DNA from 4 places in the Pseudonocardia nantongensis genome. Region 1 is predicted to be linked to each of the others. Evidence: predicted binding sites of a transcription regulator. Region 1 holds the regulator's gene; each other region holds the start of a gene.
The links. The regulator LexA, encoded in region 1, represses DNA repair genes until DNA is damaged. The targets are predictions, from matches to a motif close to CGAACACGTGTTCG.

Region 1 (5,708 bases):
CGCCGGACATCCCGGCCGACTCGGCCAGATCAGCAGCGACCTGTACCTCGAGATGCTCAACGGCGAGTTCCACGGCCTCACCGAGAACGAGATCATCCACCGGCTCCTGGACACGCGGCGCGCCGAGGACGACCCTGCTGCCGACACCGACACCGACACCGACACCGGCTCCGGCTCCGGCTCCGGCGACACCGCCGACCCCGCCGAGCCCGCCGACCGCCCGGACAACGCCCCCGCGACAGGGGACGGCGTAGCCGCCCCGACGGTCGCAGAGACCGACGGGAAAGCCGAGACCCGAGGCGACGAGACCGGCGACGACGGGGCCGGAACCGGCGCCGATGGCGCGGAGGACGCGGACGGCGACACCGGCACCGGACCCAACCACCCGGACGAGCCGACGGCCGATACCGGCGGTCACCGATGGACCGGCGAACGAGCGGCCACCCGCGAGGGCATCGAAATCCGCGCCGGACTGGGCACCCTCGCCGGACTCGACGAACGACCCGGCGACATCCCCGGCCTCGGCCCGATAGGCGCACACGTCACCCGCACCGCGACCACCCGGCAACGACGCGGAGCACGCTGGCTGTTCGCCATCGGTGACCCCCACGGCCACCTACTACTGGCCGGACCACTGCGCCGCCGCCCCCACACCGACACCGGCACACCACCTGCGGTGCGGGGCGGAGTGGTCGAACTGCACCTGAGCCTCGAGGAACTGCAGCGCTACGCCGCCGACCCCACCCTGACCGACTGGCACCCACTACTCGCCGAGATCGCCCACGCCTGGAACGACCGCGACCAACGGCACAAACGCCTGGCCGCCCACCCGTCCGCACGGTTCGCACGCGGCCCCCTCGCCGACCACATCCACATCCGCGACCGCACCTGCACCGGCCCAGGCTGCACCCGCACAGCCCGCCGCTCCGACCTCGACCACACCCGCGACCACAGCCGCGGCGGCCCGACCGTGCAGGCCAACCTCGGACCGGCATGCACCCGCCACCACCCGGACAAGGACCGCGGCTGGACACTCACCCAACCCGAGCCGGGCCTCTTCCGCTGGACCAGCCCACTCGGACGCACCTACTGGACCCGAGGAGAACCGGTACGCCCCGATCTCCCCGACCCCGACCCCCGTCCCGAACCTGCCGAGCACCCGAGCGAGGAGACCGCCGCCGACGTGGACCAGCGGCTGCGCCGCCACGACTCGCCGATGCTGAAACGACCGGTCACGGACCCACCCCGGTCGCCCGCGCCGAAACCACCGCCGAAGCCGGATGGCGATCCGCCACCGTTCTAGATCCCTGGCCAGGACGTTGATGACTCTCGACGCGGCGTGTCGAACGGGGAAGGCGCTTCGCACCGGCTGGAGGGGACTGACGCCGTCCACCCGCCACGAAACTCGATCGCTCCCGTGATCATCGAGGACGCCCGCGAACGCGGAGCGCGCAACGTGGATCCGTCCGCCACAGTCGCGCCGGCCACCCGATGGATCGTCCGAGCGCCCTACGATGCCGGCCGGGCCCGAGAACTACTGGCACACGGACGTGGCGGCCCGCTCCGAACTCAACGGACGAACGTCGCCTCGACCGCGGACCCCCCAGGTCCGGTCGGCGCGGCCGCGGGCGCGCCGTTCCAACCGGCCGCCACATTGCCGAGCAGGCCGAGCAGCACGACGACGGTCGCCGACGCCAGCACCACCGCCATCGGGGCCAGCAGCCGGTCGATGCGGCTGCCGGCACGCGCCACGCTCCGGCGGACACGGGGCGGTGCCACGCAGCGCCGGTCCAGCGGCCGCACGGTGCGCGGCGCCGGCACCGCCGACCGGGGGCGCCGCGGACCGGTACACGGCGCCGCCCATGGCCGGCGCGCCGCCGGACGCGCCACCCGCCGGACCTGCTCCCGCACCTCGAGCTCTGGCATGACTCCTCCTGCCTCCGGGACGCCCGCCCCGGCTCACCGGGACGCACGCGCCGATCGCACTCGACGCCCGGCCACAGCCGGCCGCATATCCTGCGCACCCTCCGGCGACCCTTCCCCGGGGCCGTCGAACGGGCGTGCGAGCTGTGTAGCACCGGCCACCGACAGAATCGGATCGCGACCGGAACCCGTGATCGTCAGCGCGGCGCCGAGTGCTGCACCGAGACCGGAGCGGACACCGACGTGGGCGCGCTCGCCGGCGCCTGTACGGCCGCCGACAGCTCGGCGAGCACGCCGAGCCCGACCACGGCCGCGGCGGAGGCGAGCAGCACCCCGGCAGCCCGCACCGTGCCGCCCAGGGGCGCCGGACCACCCCGTCCCGGGGACGCCGATTCGGTCCGGGCACGGTCCGGCAACGTCTGCGGACACATCGCACGCCCCCGCGACCGGACAGGAGGCGGCACCGCACCACGCGGTCTCCCCGGCGCCGCCGCCTCCGCCGGCGCCGCAGTCCTTGCGGGCACCGCTGCCCCCACCGGGACCGCAGCCTCCACGGGCGCCCCAGGCCCCACCGGGACCGCAGCCTCCACCGGCACCGCAGCCTCCACCGGCACCGCAGACCTCACCGGCACCACAGACCTCACCGGCACGGCAGTCCTCGCCGATGCCCTGAGTGCCGTTGTCGTCATCGTCGTCACCACGATCGCCACCTCTCCCCCGCGTGCTGACCGTCGGTGCCGGTCAGCCACACGTGATCGCACTGTTGTTCGATCGAACGCTCGTGCGATGTTGTACCACCGGACGCCGACGGAAGCCACGACACACCGGCGTGTCGTTCGAACGCATGTTTGGCGAATTGCCCGGTGGCGGCTACTGTTCGAGCCGGTACACCAGAGGAGGCGAAAGCAATGGGAGCCGACGAGTCAGCAGACGCGTCCGCGAGCGGCGAGTCCAGGGGTGCAGCGCCCGCCAGCCCGGGCTCCGCGCAGGTGCGGGAGTTCCCCGAACCCGGCGACACCCGCGGGCTGACCCCCCGGCAGCGCAAGGTCCTGTCCGTGATCCGGGACTGGGTCGACCGGTACGGCTACCCGCCGAGCGTGCGCGAGATCGGCGACGCGGTCGGACTGACCTCCACGTCGTCAGTGCACCACCAGCTGCGGACCCTGGAACGCAAGGGCTTCCTGCGGCGGGACCCGAACCGCACCCGGGCGGTGGACGTGCGCAGCCCGGAGACCGCGGCGGCCGGCGACGGCACCGATGCAGACACCGAGGCGGTCCGCTCGGAACGCCCCGCGCCGGCGTTCGTCCCGCTCATCGGCGACATTGCCGCGGGCGGGCCGATCCTGGCCGAGGAAGCGGTGCAGGACGTGTTCCCGCTGCCCCGGGAGATCGTCGGCGAGGGGACGCTGTTCCTGCTCAACGTCAAGGGCGACTCGATGGTCGACGCCGCGATCACCGACGGCGACTGGGTCGTCGTGCGCCAGCAGCCGGTCGCCGAGCAGGGCGAGGTGGTCGCCGCGATGATCGACGGCGAGGCCACGGTCAAGACGCTGCGCCGCAAGGACGGGCACATCTGGCTGATGCCGGCGAACGAGGCCTACCAGCCCATCCCGGGTGACGACGCGTCGATCCTCGGTCGTGTGGTGGCGGTCCTGCGCCGCCTCTGAGACCGGGCGGGCGTCCGTCGGCGCCCCAGCGCCGACGGTGCCGTCGCGGCGGACCGATCAGCCCCGGCGCCGACGGCGACCGTGCAGCACCATCGCCCCGGCACCGGCCAGCAGCAGCACCACGACGACCGCGCTCCCGGCCGCGGCGGGCAGCCAGTCCGGCACGGTGCCCACCCGCGGCGCAACCATCGGCTGGCCGACGACCGGGGCCGCCGGAGCGGTCGCCGCGGCCGCGGCCCCCGGCACCACCCGGATCGCCGCCGGAGTGAGACCGCGTGTCTCGCTGCCGGAGTGCAGGGTTCCCTGCCCGTCCAGCGCCACCGCCTCCCCCTGCGGCTCGTCCGGCAGCGGCACCGGCAGCGGGGACCCGCGCAGCGCCGTCACCAGCGCATCCGCATCGGCGGGCGCACCGGCCGGCAGCCGGAAGAGCCAGGCATCGGTGTAGGTCCGCAGTGCGGCGACCCGGTCCGGGCTGCCGGCCGGACCGACCGCAGCACCGGTGACGGTGCGGGACCCGGACGGGCCGAGCGGCCCCCCACTGGTGCCCGACCAGGGCAGCACCACGTCCGCGACCCGCGTCATCGGGACCGGGCCGGGCGCGCCGTCCAGCGGGGTGGCGGGACGGTACACCCCGGCCGCCCCGGTGGTCTTGTCGACGATCAGCGGGACGCCGTCGTCGGAGACCAGGATCGCCTCGGCGTCACGCGGGCCGTCCGGGTAGGTGAGTTCGTGCACCCGTGCCGGGCCCGACGGCGGCACCACCACCAGCCGCACCGTGTCCCGTTGCGCAGGGTTGTCGCCGATGTCGGCCAGCCACAGCGTGCCGTCCGGGGTGGTCCCGAGATCCTCGACGTCGGTGACCCCGGCCTGCGCCTCCCGCACCCCGGTGACCGCACAGGTCCCGGGGTCGAGCGTGTACACCCGCGCGGGCCCGTCGCCGTCGACGACCGCGTGGTACCCGGATGCGGGCGCGCCGGCCGGGCCGGCCGCGACCAGCCCGGACAGCTCCGCGACCCGCGGGTCCTCGACCGTGCAGGCCGGCCGGGGCGCGGCCCCGGGCGCCGCCGACCCAGCCGAGGCCGCGGGCACCCCGAGGGACACGAGCGCTGCCGCGGCGGCGAGGACGGTCCCGGTTCTCGCCGCGCGGGCCGGCCGGACCCCGCGCCGACTTCCCGGGTGGCTCCGGCGGCTCAGCGCCCGGGGCCGACGGCGGGAGCCGGCAGGTCGCCGTCGACGGTGCCGGCGGCCGGCCCGGTGCTCGCCGGCCCCCCGGCGACCGCGAAGGGCTGCACCGCGGTGCCCAGCTCCGGGCCGACCCGGGCCCGCAGCCGGGTGCCGTCGCCGGTGTGCTCCTCGGCGAGCACCTCGCCCTCGTCGTGCACCCGTGCGACGAGCCCGCCCTGGGTGTAGGGCAGCAGCAGCTCGACCTCGTACTCCGGACGCGGCAGCAACCCGGCGATCCGCTCGCGGAGCTTCGCGATGCCGTCACCGCGGTGCGCCGAGACGAACACCGCCTCCGGGTGGGCATGCCGCTGCCGGGCCAGCGCGAGGTCCCCGGCCGTGTCCGTCTTGTTGATCACGAGAAGTTCGGTGGGCATGGCCCCGCCCTGCTCCTCGCCGACCTCCACCAGCACCTCGCGGACCGCGGCGATCTGGTCGTCGGGCAGCGGGTCGGAGCCGTCCACGACGTGCACCAGCAGGTCGGCCCGGCCCGCCTCCTCCAACGTCGAGCGGAAGGCCTCGACCAGCTGGTGCGGCAGGTGCCGGACGAACCCGACGGTGTCTGTGAGGGTGTAGGCCCGACCGTCCGCGGTCTCGGCCTTGCGAGTGGTCGGGTCCAGGGTGGCGAACAGCGCGTCCTCGACCAGCACCCCCGCGTCGGTGAGCTGGTTGAGCAGGCTGGACTTGCCGGCGTTGGTGTAGCCGACGATCGCGACCGAGGGGATCTCGTTGCGCGTGCGGTTACCGCGCTGGGTCTGCCGGACCTGGCGCATGGCGCCGATCTCGCGGCGGAGCTTCGACATCCGGGCGCGGATCCGCCGGCGGTCCAACTCGATCTTGGTCTCACCGGGGCCGCGGCCGCCGATACCGACGCCGCCCGCGGCGCGGCCACCGACC
Region 2 (5,708 bases), on a different contig from region 1:
CCTCGGTCATGGTGGCGCCGTTCTCACCACGAATTTCCTCATCCGTCCCCGCGAGGTATTCGCACGCCGCGCCCCCTTCCTCGGGGCGAACTCGGAGGAGCCGCTGGCACAATTGTCGACGGATCGCTTGTCAGGCCTCCACGCCCGCTACGTGCGTGATGTACTGGAGCAGCTCGGCTCAGCGGGAGACAGGTGATCGCCCGCGGATCCCGCGCGGCTACCAGCCGCGGCCCTTCCACTCGGACAGCTTCGGCCGCTCGTCGCCGATCGTCGAGTCGTCACCGTGGCCCGGGTAGAACCAGGTGTCGTCGCCCAGCTTGTCGAACACCCGCGACTCCAGGTCCCCGACGAGCTGGTGGAAGTCCCCCTCGGACCAGGTCTTGCCCGGCCCGCCCGGGAACAGGCTGTCGCCGGTGAACAGGTGCGGCCGGTCCTCGCCGCGGTAGAGCAGCGCGATCGAGCCCGGCGTGTGCCCGCGCAGGTGGATCACCTCCAGCTCGAGCTCCCCGAACGCGATCCGGTCCCCGTGCTCGACGAACTCGTCCATCGGTGCCGGCAGCTCGGGCGCATCGACCGGGTGCGCGATCAGCCGCGGCTCGAACATGCCGGCGACCGCGCCGAGCGCCTGCCAGTGGTCCGGGTGCCGGTGCGTGGTGACCAGGTGCCGCAGGTCCGGTCGCTCGGCGGTGGCGCCGATCAGGTCGGCGAGCCGGTTCGGCTCGGCGGCCGCGTCGACCAGCAGGGCCTCGCCGCTGGCCTTGCACACGAGCAGGTAGGCGTTGTTGTCCATCTCGCCGACCGAGAGCTTGGTGATGCTCAGCCGGTCCAGGTCGCGGCGCGTCGCCGCCCCGCCGGGGTCGGTGTGACCGGTGTAGTTCTCCAGGACGTCCACGGCCGGGAGCGTATCGGCCGGGTCCGACATCCGCTGGGGTGAACCCGCCGGTCGCGCGGACCCGCCCGCTCGCGGTGCGGTGGTGCGCGCCCCGGCCACGATCTCGAACATGCGTACGAGTATCATCGCTGCGGCACCGCGCGGCGCGGGCGGCGGCGCATCCACCGAGGAGGACCTGCGGGTACCCCCGGTCGACGGGTTCTTGTCGGTGGTCGCGCCTAGCATCGGGCCGGACGCGGAGACACCCTTCCCGGCCGGCGGAGTCCGGCCGCGGGAAGGTTCCGATCGCTGTGGGCGTCACCGGGTCCGTCCGGACCCCGACCCCGCCATCCCAGGAGGCGCGCATCGTGAGCGACCCGAGCACCGACCGCCGTGATCCCGGCACCGCCCTGTCGCCGGGTGCGTCGCCGGTCCCCAGCGGTCCGCGGCTGGTCGTGCGCGGTGCGCGCGAGCACAACCTGCAGGGCGTGGACATCGACCTGCCCCGGGACAGCATGATCGTGTTCACCGGTCTCTCCGGCTCCGGCAAGTCCAGCCTGGCCTTCGATACGATCTTCGCCGAGGGGCAGCGCCGGTACGTCGAGTCGCTCTCGGCGTACGCCCGGCAGTTCCTCGGCCAGATGGACAAGCCGGACGTCGACTTCATCGAGGGGCTGTCCCCGGCGGTCTCGATCGACCAGAAGTCGACCAACCGCAACCCGCGGTCCACCGTCGGCACGATCACCGAGATCCACGACTACCTGCGCCTGCTCTACGCACGCGCCGGCATCCCGCACTGCCCGACCTGCGGGCACGTGATCGAGAAGCAGACCCCGCAGCAGATCGTCGACCAGGTCCTGGAGATGGAGCAGGGCAGTCGGTTCCAGGTCCTCGCGCCGGTGGTGCGGACCCGCAAGGGCGAGTTCGTCGACCTGTTCTCCACGCTGCAGTCCCAGGGGTACTCCCGGGCGCTGGTCGACGGTGTCGTGCACCAGCTGTCCGACCCGCCGACGCTGAAGAAGCAGGAGAAGCACGACATCTCCGTCGTGGTCGACCGGCTGTCGGTGAAGGCGACCGCCAAGCAGCGGCTCACCGACTCGGTGGAGACCGCGCTGCGGCTGGCGGACGGGTTGGTCGTGCTGGACTTCGTGGACCTGCCGGAGAACGACCCGGAGCGGGAGCGCCGGTTCTCCGAGCGGATGGCCTGCCCGAACGGGCACGTCCTCGGCGTCACCGAGATGGAGCCCCGCACGTTCTCCTTCAACGGTCCCTACGGCGCCTGCCCGGCCTGCACCGGCCTCGGCATCAAGAAGGAGGTCGACCCGGAGCTGGTCGTCCCGGACCCGGAGCGGTCGCTGGAGGAGGGCGCGATCGCGCCGTGGTCGTCCGGGCACAACGCCGAGTACTTCGGCCGGCTGCTGTCCGGGCTCGCCCAGGCGGTCGGGTTCCGGATGGACACCCCCTGGCGGAAGCTGCCCGCCACCGCCCAGAAGGCGGTGCTGCAGGGCAGCGAGGACCAGGTGCACGTGCGCTACCGCAACCGCTACGGTCGCGAGCGCTCGTACTACGCCAACTTCGAGGGCGTCATGCCGTTCCTGGAGCGGCGCCTGGAGCAGACCGAGTCCGAGTCGCAGCGCGAGCGCTACGAGGGCTACATGCGGGACATCCCGTGCCCGGCCTGCGGTGGTGCCCGGCTGCGCCCCGAGGTCCTCTCGGTCACGTTGCCGCACAAGGACCTGGGGGAGCGGTCGATCGCCCAGGTCTCCGCGATGTCGGTGGCCGAGTGCGCGGACTTCCTCAACGGCATGGTGCTCGACGACCGCCAGGCCATGATCGCCGGCGCGGTGCTCAAGGAGGTCCGGGCCCGGCTCGGCTTCCTGCTCGACGTCGGGCTGGAGTACCTGTCCCTTGACCGGGCCGCCGGAACCCTGTCCGGTGGCGAGGCGCAGCGGATCCGGCTGGCCACCCAGATCGGGTCCGGCCTGGTCGGCGTCCTCTACGTGCTCGACGAGCCCTCGATCGGGCTGCACCAGCGGGACAACCGGCGCCTGATCGAGACCCTGACCCGGCTCAAGGAGCTGGGGAACACCCTGATCGTCGTCGAGCACGACGAGGACACCATCCGCGCCTGCGACTGGGCGGTCGACATCGGCCCGGGCGCCGGTGAGCACGGTGGGCACATCGTGCACTCGGGAACGGTCGCCGACCTTGAGTCGCACGACACGTCGCTGACCGGGGCCTACCTGTCCGGCCGGCGCTCGATCCCGTTGCCGCAGCGCCGCGAGCTCGATCCGGGCAGGGCGCTGACCGTGGTCGGGGCCCGCGAGCACAACCTGCGCGGGATCGACGTCGACATCCCGCTCGGCGGGATGATCTCGGTGACCGGGGTGTCCGGCTCGGGCAAGTCGACGCTGATCAACGACATCCTCGCGACCACGCTGGCGAACCGGCTCAACGGGGCCCGGCAGGTCCCCGGCCGGCACACCCGGATCAACGGCGTCGACGAGGTGGACAAGCTGGTGCGGGTCGACCAGTCGCCGATCGGCCGGACCCCGCGGTCCAACCCGGCCACCTACACCGGGGTCTGGGACAAGGTCCGCAAGCTGTTCGCCGCGACCACCGAGGCGAAGGTCCGTGGCTACGCCGAGGGCCGGTTCTCGTTCAACGTCAAGGGCGGGCGGTGCGAGGCGTGCACCGGCGACGGCACGATCAAGATCGAGATGAACTTCCTGCCGGACGTCTACGTCCCGTGCGAGGTCTGCAAGGGCGCCCGGTACAACCGGGAGACCCTGGAGGTGCACTACAAGGGCAAGACCGTCTCCGACGTCCTGGACATGCCGATCGAGGAGGCGGCCGAGTTCTTCGCCCCGATCACGTCGATCAGCCGGTACCTGCGGACCCTGGTCGACGTCGGGCTCGGGTACGTGCGACTGGGCCAGCCGGCACCGACGCTGTCCGGTGGCGAGGCGCAGCGGGTCAAGCTCGCCAGCGAGCTGCAGAAGCGCAGCAACGGCCGGACCGTCTACATCCTGGACGAGCCGACCACCGGCCTGCACTTCGAGGACATCCGCAAGCTGCTCGCGGTGATCCAGGGGCTGGTCGACAAGGGCAACACGGTGATCGTCATCGAGCACAACCTGGACGTCATCAAGACCTCGGACTGGATCATCGACATGGGGCCGGAGGGCGGCGCGGGCGGCGGGACGGTCGTCGCGCAGGGCACGCCGGAGCAGGTCGCGGCGCACTCGGAGAGCCACACCGGACGGTTCCTGCACGACCTGGTGACCCCGGACGACTCGCCGGTGCGCCCGCGTCGCACGTCGAAGACCGCGGGCTCCGGCGGTGCGGCCGGAGCCACGACGACGCGGCGGCGGAGCCGGGCGGCTGCGGCGAGCTGAGAACGCCGCCGGACGAGCACGCGGTGCGAACCGGTGGTGTCAGCCCGTCCGGACCGCGGTGGGTGCCGGGCGCCGGACCGTGCTGTAGAGGAATAGGGCACGGCGCCGGGCCATCGCGGCGTAGCTGCCGACCACACCGGCCACCCGGTCCCGGCGGCGGATCCCGGCCGCCGGGTTCGCGATCAACCGGCGGGTGAACTCCCGCTGGGTCGTGAGCTGCTCCCGGCTGGTCGCCGCGGACGCCGAGCCGGGGTGCACCCGGAAGCTCGCCGCTGTCGCCCGGTCGCCGTGCATCCTGCCCCGCGCGAGCAGCCGGACCCACAGGTCGAGATCCATCGTGAACTCCAGGTCGTCCCTGAACCCGCCGACCGCCTCGAAGTCCGCCCGCCGGAACGTGCCGGCGACCGGCGGACCGATCGGGTTACCGCCGTGCCGGACCACGGCCCGGGAGACGTCGGTGGCCGACCGGGTGCCGAGCACCGAGCGGGGCAGGTGCCTGCCGCGGAACAGCACCCGGTCGTCGGCGTCGATCATGTCGGTCCGGCCGACGGCCAGTGCCAGCGACCGGTCCGCGCGCAGCGCCGCGAGCTGGGTGCGCAGCGCCCCCGGTGCCAGCATGTCGTCGGCGCAGAGGAGTTTCACGAACTCGCCGCGGGCCAGGCCGACGACGTGGGCCCAGTTCTCGGCGAGCGGGACGGTGTCCTCGGCACGTTCGAGCCGGATCCGCGGGTCGTCGAAACCGCGCACGACGTCCGCGGAGCCGTCGGTGCTGCCGTTGTCCCGGACGACCAGCTCGAGCCCGTCCACGTCCTGGTCCAGCACGCTGCGGACAGCCCGCTCCAGGTAGACTCCGCCCTGGTAGACGGGGACGCAGACGGACACCGTGGGGGATCGGTCCTCGTGCGATGCAGGTGCCACCGCTCGCTCCTCTCACCTCCGGACGAGCCGGACGTCGGCGGCCGAACCGGATCATGCGATCCGATCGCCGGAGCAGGGCAGGCCACCCTGTCGCCGCGAAACGTTCGGACGATGGTGGCAGACGGCGTGCGGCCCGCGCCCGGCGGTGCCGTCCCCGCCGCCGGACGCGCGGCGGGGCGGGCCCGGGGACACCCCGGGTCGACCTGCTACCCTCGGGAATGCGACCACCCGGGACCGCGTTGAGGCGTGTGTTCCGGGCGTCAAGTGGAGCCCCGCTCCCACCCGCGCCGTGATCGTAACGGTGTGCGGGTCCATGGTCCGGCCGTCCGGCATCTGTGTGCCGTCGGTCGATCAACGGGTCTTCGCTTGTCGTCGCCGGCGCAACAGCAGCGGCAGACAACCGAGACATCAGGAGACCCCATCAGCACAGAGCCCCGCATCAACGACCGCATCCGCGTGCCCGAGGTCCGCCTCGTCGGCCCGAACGGAGAGCAGGTCGGGATCGTGCGCATCGAGGACGC
Region 3 (5,708 bases), on a different contig from region 1:
CCGTGCTGCCCGCGCTCGCCGCGTGCACCGCGCCGGGCGGGGACCTGCTACCGATGGTGAAGCCGCAGTTCGAGGTCGGGAGGTCCCGGCTCGGTGCCGGTGGGGTCGTCCGGGATCCGGACCTGCGGACCGCGGCGCTGCGCGAGGTCGTGGACGTCGCCGCGCGGCTGGGACTGGCCGTGCGCGGTGCCGCCGCCAGCCCGCTGCCCGGGCCGTCCGGGAACGTCGAGTACTTCCTGCACCTGCAGCACACCGGTGCCGGAGCAGGCACCGACGTCGAGCGGATGCTCGCCACCGCCGTCGCGGAGGGACCGGCATGAGGGAGATCCTGCTGGTCCTGCACACCGGCCGGCCGGACAACCGGCGGACGGCACTGCACGTCATCACCGAACTCGGCCGGCTCGGGGTGCGCACCCGGGTGCTCGCGGACGAGTGGGCGGTGCTCGGCGAGGAACCGGCCCTGCCGGACGATCTCGCCCCGCTCCCGGTGCCGGTCGGCCCGGACTGCGCCGGTGGCGCCGAGGCGGTGCTGGTGCTCGGCGGCGACGGCACCCTGCTGCGCGCCGCCGACCTCGCCCGCCCGGCCGGTGTGCCGCTGCTCGGGGTCAACCTCGGGCACGTCGGGTTCCTGGCCGAGGCCGAGGAGGACACGCTCGACGAGGCGTTGCGGGCGCTGGCCGCTGGTGACTACTCGGTCGAGGAACGCACCACCCTCGAGGTCGTGGTCCGGTCGAACGGGCATGCCCTCGGCCGGGCCTGGGCGCTGAACGAGGCGGTCGTCGAGAAGACCACCCGGGGCCGGATCCTCGAGGTGGTCCTGGAGGTGGACGGACGCCCGGTGTCGTCGTTCGGCTGCGACGGCGTCCTGTGCTCGACGCCGACCGGGTCGACCGCCTACGCCTTCTCCGCCGGGGGCCCGCTGATCTGGCCGCAGGTGCACGCCCTGCTGGTGGTGCCGAGCAACGCGCACGCGCTGTTCGCCCGCCCGATGGTGATCGCCCCGGACAGCGTGGTGGCCATCGAGGTGTCTGCCGGCGGCCAGTCGGCGGTGCTCGACTGCGACGGCCGACGCACCGTCTCCGTCCCGTCCGGCGCGCGGGTCGAGCTGTCCCGGGCCGCGGAGCCGGTGCGGATGGTCCGCCTCGCGGCACAGCCGTTCGCCGACCGGCTGGTCCGCAAGTTCGACCTCCCGGTACGCGGCTGGCGCGGAGCCCAGCAACTGCGCCGTGACCAGATCCGCGGCACCGGTGACGCCCGGGCCCGCGAGGACACCGGGGTCCCGCCGCCGCCGTCCGGCTCCGCGGGGGCTCCCCCGGCCGCGGCACCGACCGTCGACGGCAACGGTGCCGCACCGACCCGCCGCACCGGCGGAACCGGGACGCCCGAGGGCGCCGACGATCCGGCGCGCCCCGGCCGCCCGGGCGGGTAGCGACACCTCGCCCGCGGCGGGCGGTGACCGTTCGCCGCACCGGACCGACCGTACGAACACATGTTCGGGATTCGTGCGTGTCGACGGTGCCCGCCGTCGGTGCCGGGCCGTATGGTCCGCCGCATGTTGGCCGAGATGCGGATCCAGGGACTCGGCGTGATCGACGATGCCACCCTGGAGCTGGACCCGGGCCTGACCGTGCTGACCGGTGAGACGGGTGCCGGCAAGACGATGGTCGTGACCGGTCTGAACCTGCTCGGTGGCGGTCGGGCGGAGTCCTCGCGGGTGTCGGCGGGGGCGAAGCGGGCCGTCGTCGAGGGCCGGTTCGCGGCCTCGTCCGCGGCGCTGGGACTGGCCGAGGAGCTCGACGCCGAGCCGGACGACGACGGCTCCCTGATCGCCGCGCGGACCGTGTCCGCGGACGGTCGGTCCCGGGCGCACCTGGGCGGCCGGTCGGTCCCGGTCGGCGTGCTGGGGCGGCTCGCCGAGGCCCAGCTCGCCGTTCACGGCCAGAACGACCAGCTGCGCCTGCTGCGCGGTGCGGACCAGCGGGCCCTGCTCGACCGGTTCGCCGGTGCCGCGGTGGCGACCCCGCTGGCCGCCTACACCGAGATCCGGACGGCCTGGCTGGAGGTCGTCGGCGAGCTGGCGGAGCGCCGGGACAACGCGCGCCGGCTGGCCCAGGAGTCCGACATGCTGCGGCACGGTCTCGCCGAGATCGAGTCCGTCGATCCGCAGCCGGGGGAGGACCGGGAGCTCGTGGAGCAGGCCCGCCGGATGGCCGAGGCCGACGACCTGCGCTCGGCAGCCGAGGGCGCCCGGCTCGCGCTGTCCGGCTCCGAGGACGGGGAGTCGGCGGGAGCGCTCGGGCTCGCCGGGCAGGCCCGCTCGCTGACCGAGGGCAGCGGCGACCCCGAGCTGGAGGAGCTGGGCCCGCGGCTGGCGGAGGCGGCCTCGGTACTGGCCGATGCCGCCGCTGAGCTGTCCGGCTACCTGGACCGGCTCGACGCCGACCCGGAGCGGCTCGGGCAGGTGCTCGCCCGGCAGGCCGAGCTGAAGTCGCTGACCCGCAAGTACGCCGCGGACACCGATGGCGTCCTGGACTGGGCGCAGCGGGCCCGCGAGCGGCTCGAGGGCCTGGACACCTCGGAGGACGCGCTGGCCGGGCTCGCCGCCCGCCGGGACGAGCTGGCGACCGAGCTGGCCGGGCACGCGGCCGCGCTCACCGCGGCGCGCACCGAGGCCGCGGGCCGGCTCGCCGAGGCCACCACCGCCGAGCTCGCCGGGCTGGCGATGCGCGACGCCCGGTTGCAGGTCGGCGTCGCACCGCGACCGGCCGGGGACGGCGGGCCGGCGCTGGTCGTCGATGGGCGGGAGTGCCACGCCGGATCCGGCGGCGTCGACGAGGTGGAGATCCGGCTCGTCCCGCACGCCGGCGCCGCCGCCCAGCCGCTGCACAAGGGCGCCTCCGGCGGCGAGCTGTCCCGGGTGATGCTGGCCCTCGAGGTGGCCCTGGCCGGGTCCGACCCGGTCCCGACGATGGTCTTCGACGAGGTCGACGCCGGGGTCGGCGGCAGGGCCGCGGTCGAGATCGGACGCCGGCTGGCCCGGCTCGCGGCCTCGCACCAGGTCGTCGTCGTGACCCACCTGCCGCAGGTCGCGGCCTACGCCGACCGGCACCTGGTGGTGCAGAAGGCGTCGGACACGGGGATCACCCGTTCCAGCGTGCGCCGGCTGGGCGCCGACGAGCGCACCGGTGAGCTGGCGCGGATGCTCGCCGGGATGGACGACACCGACACCGGCCGGGCGCACGCCGAGGAGCTGCTCGCCGCGGCCACCGCGCACCGTGAGGCAGACCGTGCCATCGGCGGCTCCGCCACCGAAGCCGGCACCGACACGGGGGCCGGCGCCGACACGGAGGGCGGTGCTGACACGGGGGCCGGCTCCCACACCGAGGCCGCCCACACCGAGGCCGCCCACACCGAGGCCGCTGCCGGCACCGACACCGGCGCCTCGTCGTCCGGACCGGCGGACCTGGCGGAGGCCCGCTCCCGCCGTGCGGGCACCGGCCGACCCGCGGCGCAGCGCGGGCGGCGGTCGCCACGGACCAGGGCGGGCTGAGCGACCCGGCCGGACTCCGGGACCGCGTGGACGGGCGGATGCACCCGGTCGGTGAACGTCCGGTCACGGTGCGGCGTGCCTGCGTCGCCGCACGCGCCCCGGGTGTCACAGTGCCCGGCATGAAGCTGTCCGGCCTGCTGCACCGCTCGCGACCCGAGCTGCCCGGACTGACCGGGACCGCCCGCACCGACCGCCGCACCGAGGCACTGCTGCGCCGCCTGCGGCCCGGCGACATCGCGGTGCTCGACGCGGTCGACCTGGACCGGGCCACCGCGGACGCCCTGGTCGCCGCGCGCGTCGCGGCCGTGGTCAACGCCTCGCCGTCGATCTCCGGCCGGTTCCCGAACCTCGGCCCGCAGGTGCTGGTCGAGGCCGGCATCCCGCTGGTCGACGACTGCGGCACCGAGATCCTGCGGGCCGTCAAGGACGGCGCCCGGGTGCGGCTGTCCGACGGTGTGCTCTACACCGGCGAGCAGCCGTTGGGCGAGGGCCGGGAGCAGACCGAGGACTCGGTCGCCGACGCGCTGGCCGAGGCCAAGTCCGGGCTCACCCACCAGCTCGAGGCGTTCGCCGCGAACACCATCGAGTTCATGCGCCGCGAGCGCTCGCTGCTGCTCGACGGGTACGGCGTCCCCGACCTCGACATCACCCTCGACGGACGTCAGGTGCTCGTGGTCGCGGCCGGCTTCGAGCACGCGCCCGTGCTCAAGCGGCTCAAGACCTACCTCAAGGAGTACCGGCCGGTGATGATCGGCGTCGGGGCGGGCGCGGACGCCCTGCTGAGCGCCGGGTACAAGCCGGACCTGATCGTCGCCGACCCCTCCGAGGTGTCGAACCAGGCGCTGACCGGCGGCGCGGACGTCGTCGTCCCGGCGTTCCCGGACGGGCACGCGCCGGGCCTGCACCGGGTCCAGGACCTCGGGGCGAGCGCGGTGACGTTCCCGTCGATGGCGAACCCGGAGGACCTGGCGTTGCTGCTGGCCCACCACCACGGCGCCTCGATGATCGTCACGGTGGGGCTGTCCGCGTCGATGGCCGAGTTCCTCGACCGGGGCCGCTCCGGGGGCAACGCGTCGACCTTCCTCACCCGGCTGCAGGCCGGCGGCACGGTCGTGGACGGGGCGATGATCGCCCAGCTCTACCGGGCCCGGTCGTCGCTGTTCCCGCTGCTGCTGCTGGTCGCGGCGGCGATCGTGGCGGTGGTCGTGGCGGTGCTGGTCTCCGGGGCCGGGGACGCCGTGCTCGCCTGGTGCCAGGGCCTGATCGAGGGCGTCCGGGGCCTGTTCGCGTGATCTCGCGCAGCCGCAACCGGATCACGCTGGTCGCGGTGTTCGTGCTGGCCCTCGCGGCCGGCATGGTCATCGCCACCCTCGGGCTGCCAGACCGGATCGCCACCGCGGTCACCGCGGACCGGGACGGGGAGGCCGCGCAGGTCCGGCAGCTGACCGCGGAACGCGACGCCCTGGCCGCCCAGCAGCGTGCCGCCGACGACTTCGCCGCCCGGGTCGCTCCGGGCGTGGTCCGCGACAGCCTCACCGACGTCCCGGTCACGCTGGTGTCGGTCGGCGGCGACCAGGCCGACACCGCCGCGGTCGCCGAGCTCGTCACGGCGGCCGGCGGGACCGTGAGCGGCCGGATGCGGCTCACCGAGGCCGTCGCCGATCCGGCCCGGGCGGAGCAGCTGCGCGAGCTCGCCGCCCGGCTGCTGCCGGCCGGGGCCCAGCTGCCCGCGTCGTCCGATGCCGGGACGCTGGCCGGTGGTCTGCTCGGTGCCGCGCTGCTGGACCCGGGGACCGGGCCGGCGCCCGACCCCGGGCAGGCCGAGGCGGTGGTCGCCGGGCTCGCCGCGGCCGGCTTCGCCGAGCAGCCGGCGACGCCGCCCACCCCGGGGCGGCTGGCCGTCGTCGTCACCGGGGGCGCCGCGCAGGGCGTCGACGCGACCGAGTCGGCGACGACGACCGCGCGGCTGGCGGCCGAGCTGGACCGGCGCGCCGGTGGTGCGGTGCTCGCCGGACGGACCGGATCGGCCGGCCCGCAGGGTGCGATCGGCGTGGCCCGCGGCGACGACGCCGTCATCCGCGACCTGTCCACCGTGGACGGTGTGCAGAGCGGGGCCGGCCGGGTCGCGACGGTGCTCGCGCTCGGCGAGCAGAACGCG
Region 4 (5,708 bases), on a different contig from region 1:
TCCGGGGGGATCGTCCCGGAGCCGATGTTGGCGTGCCGGTCCCGCGCGGAGTCGAACGCGTCCCGGGAGTCGTTCAGGTGGATCAGGTCGATCCGGCCGGTGATCGCCCGGGCCCGCTCGACGATCCCGGACAGCTCCTCGCCGCCGGCGAACGCGTGACAGGTGTCCAGGCAGAACCCGACGCCGAACTCGCCGACCGCGTCCCAGAGCCGGCCCAGCGCGTCGAACCGGCGGGCCATCGCGTTGTCCCCGCCGGCGGTGTTCTCGATCAGGACCGGCACGTCGAACCCGTGCTCACCGGCCTGCCGCTCGACGAACTTGCGCCAGTTGTCCACCCCGACGGCCGGGTCGTCGTCCTTCGTGACGTGGCCACCGTGCACGACGAGGCCGAACGCGCCGACCTCGGCGGCCCCCGCCAGGTGCTGCGCCACGATCTTGCGGGACGGGATCCGGATCCGGTTGTTCGGCGACGCCACGTTCGCGGTGTAGGGCGCGTGCACCACGACGGCGGTCCCGGACGCCGCCAGCTCGCCGGCCCGCGGGTGCGGTGGCGGCTTCTTCCAGCCCTGCGGGTCGGAGAGGAACAGCTGGATCACCTCGGCCCCGACCTCGGCCGCGGCGGCCAGCGGGTCCTCGGCGTCCCGGACGTGTGCCCCGATCTGCATGGGTGCCACGGTAGCGAGCACCCCCGACAGCATCGCGCAGCCGCTCGCCCCGCGGACCGTCCCCCCGCCCGCCGTTCGCCAAGCGGGTGAGCCCCGGCTCCCGATCCGGGCGAGCCCCGGCGGGCGGCGGCGTACCCGCAGGTCGGGGGCCGGATCGCCGTTGGTAGGCTGCCCCGGCATCCCGAGTTCCTCCGGAACGCGACGACCGTGTCCACGCTCGTCGTGCCGGCGACGTTGTCGGGGTGCACTGAGAACCTCCTGTCGCGGCCGCCCGGGTCGTGACCGTTTTCGAGTCCATAGGAGGTGAGTGGTTCTCATGCGTCACTACGAGGTCATGGTCATCCTCGACGGCAGCCTGGACGAGCGCACCGTGCAGCCGTCCCTGGAGCAGTTCCTCACCGTCGTGAAGAGCGACGGCGGATCGGTCGAGAAGATCGAGGTCTGGGGCAAGCGCCGGCTGGCCTACGAGATCAACAAGCAGGCCGAGGCCATCTACGCGGTCGTCGAGATCGCCGCGGAGCCGGCCACCGTCACCGAGCTGGACCGCCAGCTGGGCCTGAACGAGTCCGTGCTGCGCACCAAGGTGCTGCGCAAGGACGTCACCCGTACGCCGGCGCCCGTCGCCGACTGAGAGGGGTTCTCATGGCCGGCGAGACCGTGATCACCGTCGTGGGCAACCTGACGGCGGATCCCGAGCTGCGGTTCACCCCTTCCGGCGCCGCGGTCGCCAACTTCACCGTCGCGTCCACGCCGCGCACCTTCGACCGCCAGTCCGGCGAGTGGAAGGACGGCGAGGCGCTGTTCCTGCGCTGCAACATCTGGCGCCAGGCGGCGGAGAACGTCGCCGAGTCGCTGACCCGCGGTGCGCGGGTCGTGGTGCAGGGGCGCCTCCGGCAGCGGTCGTTCGAGACCCGCGAGGGTGAGAAGCGCACCGTGGTCGAGTTGGAGGTCGACGAGGTCGGCCCCTCGCTGCGGTACGCCACCGCCAAGGTCAACAAGATCAGCCGGGGCGGAGGCTCCGGCGGTTTCGGTGGCGGTGGTGGCGGTGGCTTCGACAGCGGCGGCGGCCCGCAGGGCGGCGGCTCCGGCGGCGGAGGCAACTCCGGCGGCGGTGCCGGTTACGACGACCCCTGGGGTTCGGCCCCGCCCGCGGGAAGCGGCGCGGCGTCCGACGACGAGCCCCCCTTCTGATCCACGTCCGCACCGCCCACCGGCGGTAGATCCACAGGAGCACCCACCATGGCCAAGGCCATCGTGCGCAAGCCGAAGAAGAAGGTCTGCGCGTTCTGCAAGGACAAGGCGCAGCCGATCGACTACAAGGACACCGGTCTGCTGCGGAAGTTCATCTCGGACCGGGGCAAGATCCGTGCCCGCCGGGTGACCGGAAACTGCCGGCAGCACCAGCGGGACGTCGCCGTCGCGGTCAAGAACTCCCGCGAGGTCGCACTGCTGCCCTACACCTCGACCGCGCGCTGACGAGGGGGAGAACGCACATGAAGCTCATCCTCAACGCCGACATCCCGAACCTGGGTGGACCGGGCGACATCGTCGAGGTCAAGGACGGCTACGGCCGCAACTACCTGCTGCCGCGCAACCTCGCGGTCGTCGCCACCCGTGGCGCCGAGAAGCAGGTCGAGCAGATCCGCAGGGCCCAGAAGTCCCGCGAGATCCGGGACCTGGGGCACGCCCAGCAGGTCGACTCGCAGCTGCGGAACCTGAACGTGACCGTTCCGGCGAAGGCCGGCGACAGCGGCCGGCTGTTCGGCTCGGTCACCCCGGCCGCCGTCGTGGACGCCGTGAAGGCGTCCGGCGGCCCGACGCTCGACAAGCGCACCGTGGACGTCCCGGGGCACATCAAGACCCTCGGCAAGCACCAGGTGCAGGTCCGCCTGCACCCGGAGGTCACCACCGAGCTGTCGATCGCGGTCATCGCGAGCTGAGCGGTGGCCGCGGCACGGTCCGCGGTGATCGGCTGAACACCGAGCGTAGTCAGGGCGGTGTCCGGAGCCTCGTGCTCCGGGCACCGCCCCTTCGCATGTCGGGGCCCGGTCGTGGGCCCGTCCGCGGCGGATGACGATGCCCGCCGGGGGCCGGGATGGACGGAGCGGCCGCGGACGGGTGATCCCATCCGCATCCGTTGTCACGCAGGCGACACGCCACGTGGTGACGGCCCGCTCGTCGGGCGGACCTGTGGACGCGCTGGGCGGCGAACGGTGTCGCCACGCCTCCGACACGCCCGGTCGGGCGCCATCGACGACACGCACGACGATGTTGTCCACACCGAGTATCAGCGCCCTGACCTGCCCTTATCGTGCAGATCGGTCCACTGTCCCCAGGCTGTCCACACGCCCGTCCCAGGTCGGGCGGTGTTCGTGCACAGGTCATCCCCAGATCGCTACACAGCACGATTAGGCAGGCCCGGCGCGCGGGCCTAGCCTCGGGTCACCTGCTCCGGCGGCGGGCATCCCGCGCGGCCTCCCGGCCGCGCTGCCCGCGCACGCCACCGGGAGCACGGAGATCACGGGGGATCCACGCGGCCGGCGCACGCCTCCGCTCGCGTGTCGAACCCTTGTTCGAGTATGGTGTGCACCGGGGGTGACGCTGCGTATGGCTCTGACGGACGATCGTCCCGCTGGACGTCCTCGTGCGGTCCGGGACGGCGAGGGCTCGCAGAGCGCCGATCCGAACGGCACCTTCGACCGCCAGCCACCGCAGGACCTCACGGCGGAGCAGTCGGTGCTCGGCGGCATGCTGCTGAGCAAGGACGCGATCGCCGACGTGGTCGAGGTGCTGCGCCCGGAGGACTTCTACCGGCCGGCCCACCAGACCGTCTACGAGACGGTCCTGGATCTCTACGGCCGCGGTGAGCCGGCCGACGCGGTGACCGTGTCGGCGGAGCTGCAGCGGCGCGGTGAGCTGGTCCGCCTGGGCGGGGCGCCGTACCTGCACACCCTGATCGCGACGGTGCCGACGGCGGCGAACGCGGCGTACTACGCCGAGATCGTCGGCGAGAAGGCGGTGCTGCGCCGGCTGGTCGAGGCCGGGACCCGAATCGTGCAGCTCGGCTATCACGGCAACGAGGGCGGCGAGGTCGACGAGGTCGTGGACCGGGCCCAGGCCGCGGTCTACGAGGTCACCGAGCGCACCACCACGGAGGACTACGTGGTGCTGGAGGAGCTCCTCCAGCCGACGATGGACGAGATCGACGCGATCGCCTCGAACGGGGGCATGGCGGCCGGGGTGCCGACCGGGTTCGCCGATCTCGACGCGTGCACCAACGGCCTGCACCCGGGCCAGATGGTCGTCATCGCGGCCAGGCCCGGGCTCGGGAAATCCACCCTGGGATTGGATTTCGCCCGGTCGTGCTCGATCCGCAACGGCATGACCAGCGCGTTCTTCTCGCTGGAGATGAGCAAGTCCGAGATCGTGATGCGGCTGCTCTCGGCGGAGTCCCGGATCCGGCTGGCCGACATGCGGGCGGGCCGGATGTCGGACGAGGACTGGACCCGGATGGCCCGGCGGATGTCGGAGATCTCCGAGGCGCCGCTGTTCATCGACGACTCGCCGAACCTGACGCTGATGGAGATCCGGGCCAAGGCGCGCCGGATGAAGCAGCGCAACGACCTCAAGTTGATCATCCTGGACTACCTGCAGCTGATGACCTCCGGCCGCAAGGTCGAGTCCCGGCAGCAGGAGGTCTCGGAGTTCTCCCGGCAGATCAAGCTCCTGGCCAAGGAGCTCGAGGTGCCGGTGGTCGCGATGAGCCAGCTGAACCGTGGTCCCGAGCAGCGCACCGACAAGCGGCCGATGCTGTCGGACCTGCGTGAGTCCGGTTCGATCGAGCAGGACGCCGACATGGTCGTGCTGCTGCACCGGCCGGACGCGTTCGAGCAGGACGACCCGCGGGCCGGTGAGGCGGACCTGATCCTGGCCAAGCACCGGAACGGGCCCACGACGACGGTCACCGTGGCGCACCAGCTGCACTACAGCCGGTTCTCCGACCTCGCGCACGGCTGATGGCCTTCGCGTCTCAGGACGGCCTCGATGACCTCATGACGCTTCGCCGCACGGCCCGTCCGAGCCGACCGGAGTCCGGGCTCCAGCCCGGGTCGTTCGGATGGGTGAGATCGTAGGGCAGCGAACTCGACCCACAGCGGCTCGATCAGGGATGCTGGCAGCAGAGGCGCGGACCCTCCAGGCGATCATCAGGACTTCAGCACCTACTCGCGTTGACTGTCGCGGCGGCCTTCGGGATTCCCTGACGCCGGGCCCTCGGGGGCGGGCTATTGCGAATCGGCGACTCGCTCACCCGCGAACACGTCCCGATCTCCGGCCCGGACGCGTGCCGGCGCTGGAGGACGGATGTCACGCCCACCAGTGACGGTCACCGAGCAGTGCCGCCTCGGCGCCGCGTCGGCGAAGATCACTTGGGTCCCACTTCGTCACCTGATCGACCAGCGACCGGCGGCCGGCGGGACTCGACAGATCGGCGATGACGTCGGCGTCGCTCAGGTCGCAGCCGATGACCCTGGCGCCGTGGTCACGAAGGATCGACGCTGTGGCGGCGCCGATTCCCGACGCCGAGCCGGCGGGGCTCACCAGATGGAGACGCGATCCCGGCGCGGCCCGGCGGGCCCGCCCAGCCGGGTGCAGAGGCCGGCCCAGGACCGGGCGGGGCCGGGCACGTGCTTCGGGCGTGGCCGGAGCCAGCGCAGGCCGAGATCCGCGTCGTCCGGGTCGACGACGATCCGCTCGCCCCGCGGGCAGCGGGCACCCGACCGGACCTCCACCAGTGCCCGGCCGCCGACCGCCTGGGCGCCGTACAGGCAGCCCGGCGGCACCAGCAGGCGTTGCCGGGTGTCCGCGTCCAGCAGGGCGACGGCGAGCCGGCCGAACGTCTCGGCCGCCGGCCGGGCGTCCACGACCACGGCGTAGCCGGAACCGTGCGACACGCCGAGCAGGACGGGGCCGGTCGGGTTCCCGTGCAGGCCGTGCACGGCGCCGTCGTCCAGCCGGTGCCGGCGGCGGAACCGGAAGCCGGTC

Region 2: uvrA (excinuclease ABC subunit UvrA) is a predicted target of LexA. The motif match lies at 997-1,010, and genes of this name have one in related genera.
Region 3: recN (DNA repair protein RecN) is a predicted target of LexA. The motif match lies at 1,483-1,496, and genes of this name have one in related genera.
Region 4: dnaB (replicative DNA helicase) is a predicted target of LexA. The motif match lies at 3,228-3,241, and genes of this name have one in related genera.

What each region holds. Positions count from the first base shown of each region.
Region 1 covers NZ_JBKGXT010000013.1:65,267-70,974, reverse strand. The annotation lists gene ACLFMI_RS15550 (HNH endonuclease signature motif containing protein) at 1-1,303, shown strand, start outside; gene ACLFMI_RS15545 (hypothetical protein) at 1,570-1,926, opposite strand; gene ACLFMI_RS15540 (hypothetical protein) at 2,121-2,270, opposite strand; gene lexA (transcriptional repressor LexA) at 2,832-3,590, shown strand; gene ACLFMI_RS15530 (hypothetical protein) at 3,648-4,691, opposite strand; gene hflX (GTPase HflX) at 4,781-5,708, opposite strand, start outside.
Region 2 covers NZ_JBKGXT010000034.1:17,680-23,387, forward strand. The annotation lists gene ACLFMI_RS25925 (hypothetical protein) at 1-196, shown strand, start outside; gene ACLFMI_RS25930 (MBL fold metallo-hydrolase) at 218-892, opposite strand; gene uvrA (excinuclease ABC subunit UvrA) at 1,282-4,269, shown strand; gene ACLFMI_RS25940 (glycosyltransferase) at 4,309-5,187, opposite strand; gene infC (translation initiation factor IF-3) at 5,554-5,708, shown strand, end outside.
Region 3 covers NZ_JBKGXT010000029.1:4,449-10,156, forward strand. The annotation lists gene ACLFMI_RS24465 (TlyA family RNA methyltransferase) at 1-320, shown strand, start outside; gene ACLFMI_RS24470 (NAD kinase) at 317-1,429, shown strand; gene recN (DNA repair protein RecN) at 1,553-3,550, shown strand; gene steA (putative cytokinetic ring protein SteA) at 3,670-4,842, shown strand; gene ACLFMI_RS24485 (copper transporter) at 4,839-5,708, shown strand, end outside.
Region 4 covers NZ_JBKGXT010000004.1:151,572-157,279, reverse strand. The annotation lists gene ACLFMI_RS06305 (deoxyribonuclease IV) at 1-665, opposite strand, end outside; gene rpsF (30S ribosomal protein S6) at 982-1,296, shown strand; gene ACLFMI_RS06295 (single-stranded DNA-binding protein) at 1,308-1,856, shown strand; gene rpsR (30S ribosomal protein S18) at 1,905-2,141, shown strand; gene rplI (50S ribosomal protein L9) at 2,159-2,605, shown strand; gene dnaB (replicative DNA helicase) at 3,273-4,682, shown strand; gene ACLFMI_RS06275 (hypothetical protein) at 5,031-5,264, opposite strand; gene ACLFMI_RS06270 (dTDP-4-dehydrorhamnose 3,5-epimerase family protein) at 5,261-5,708, opposite strand, start outside.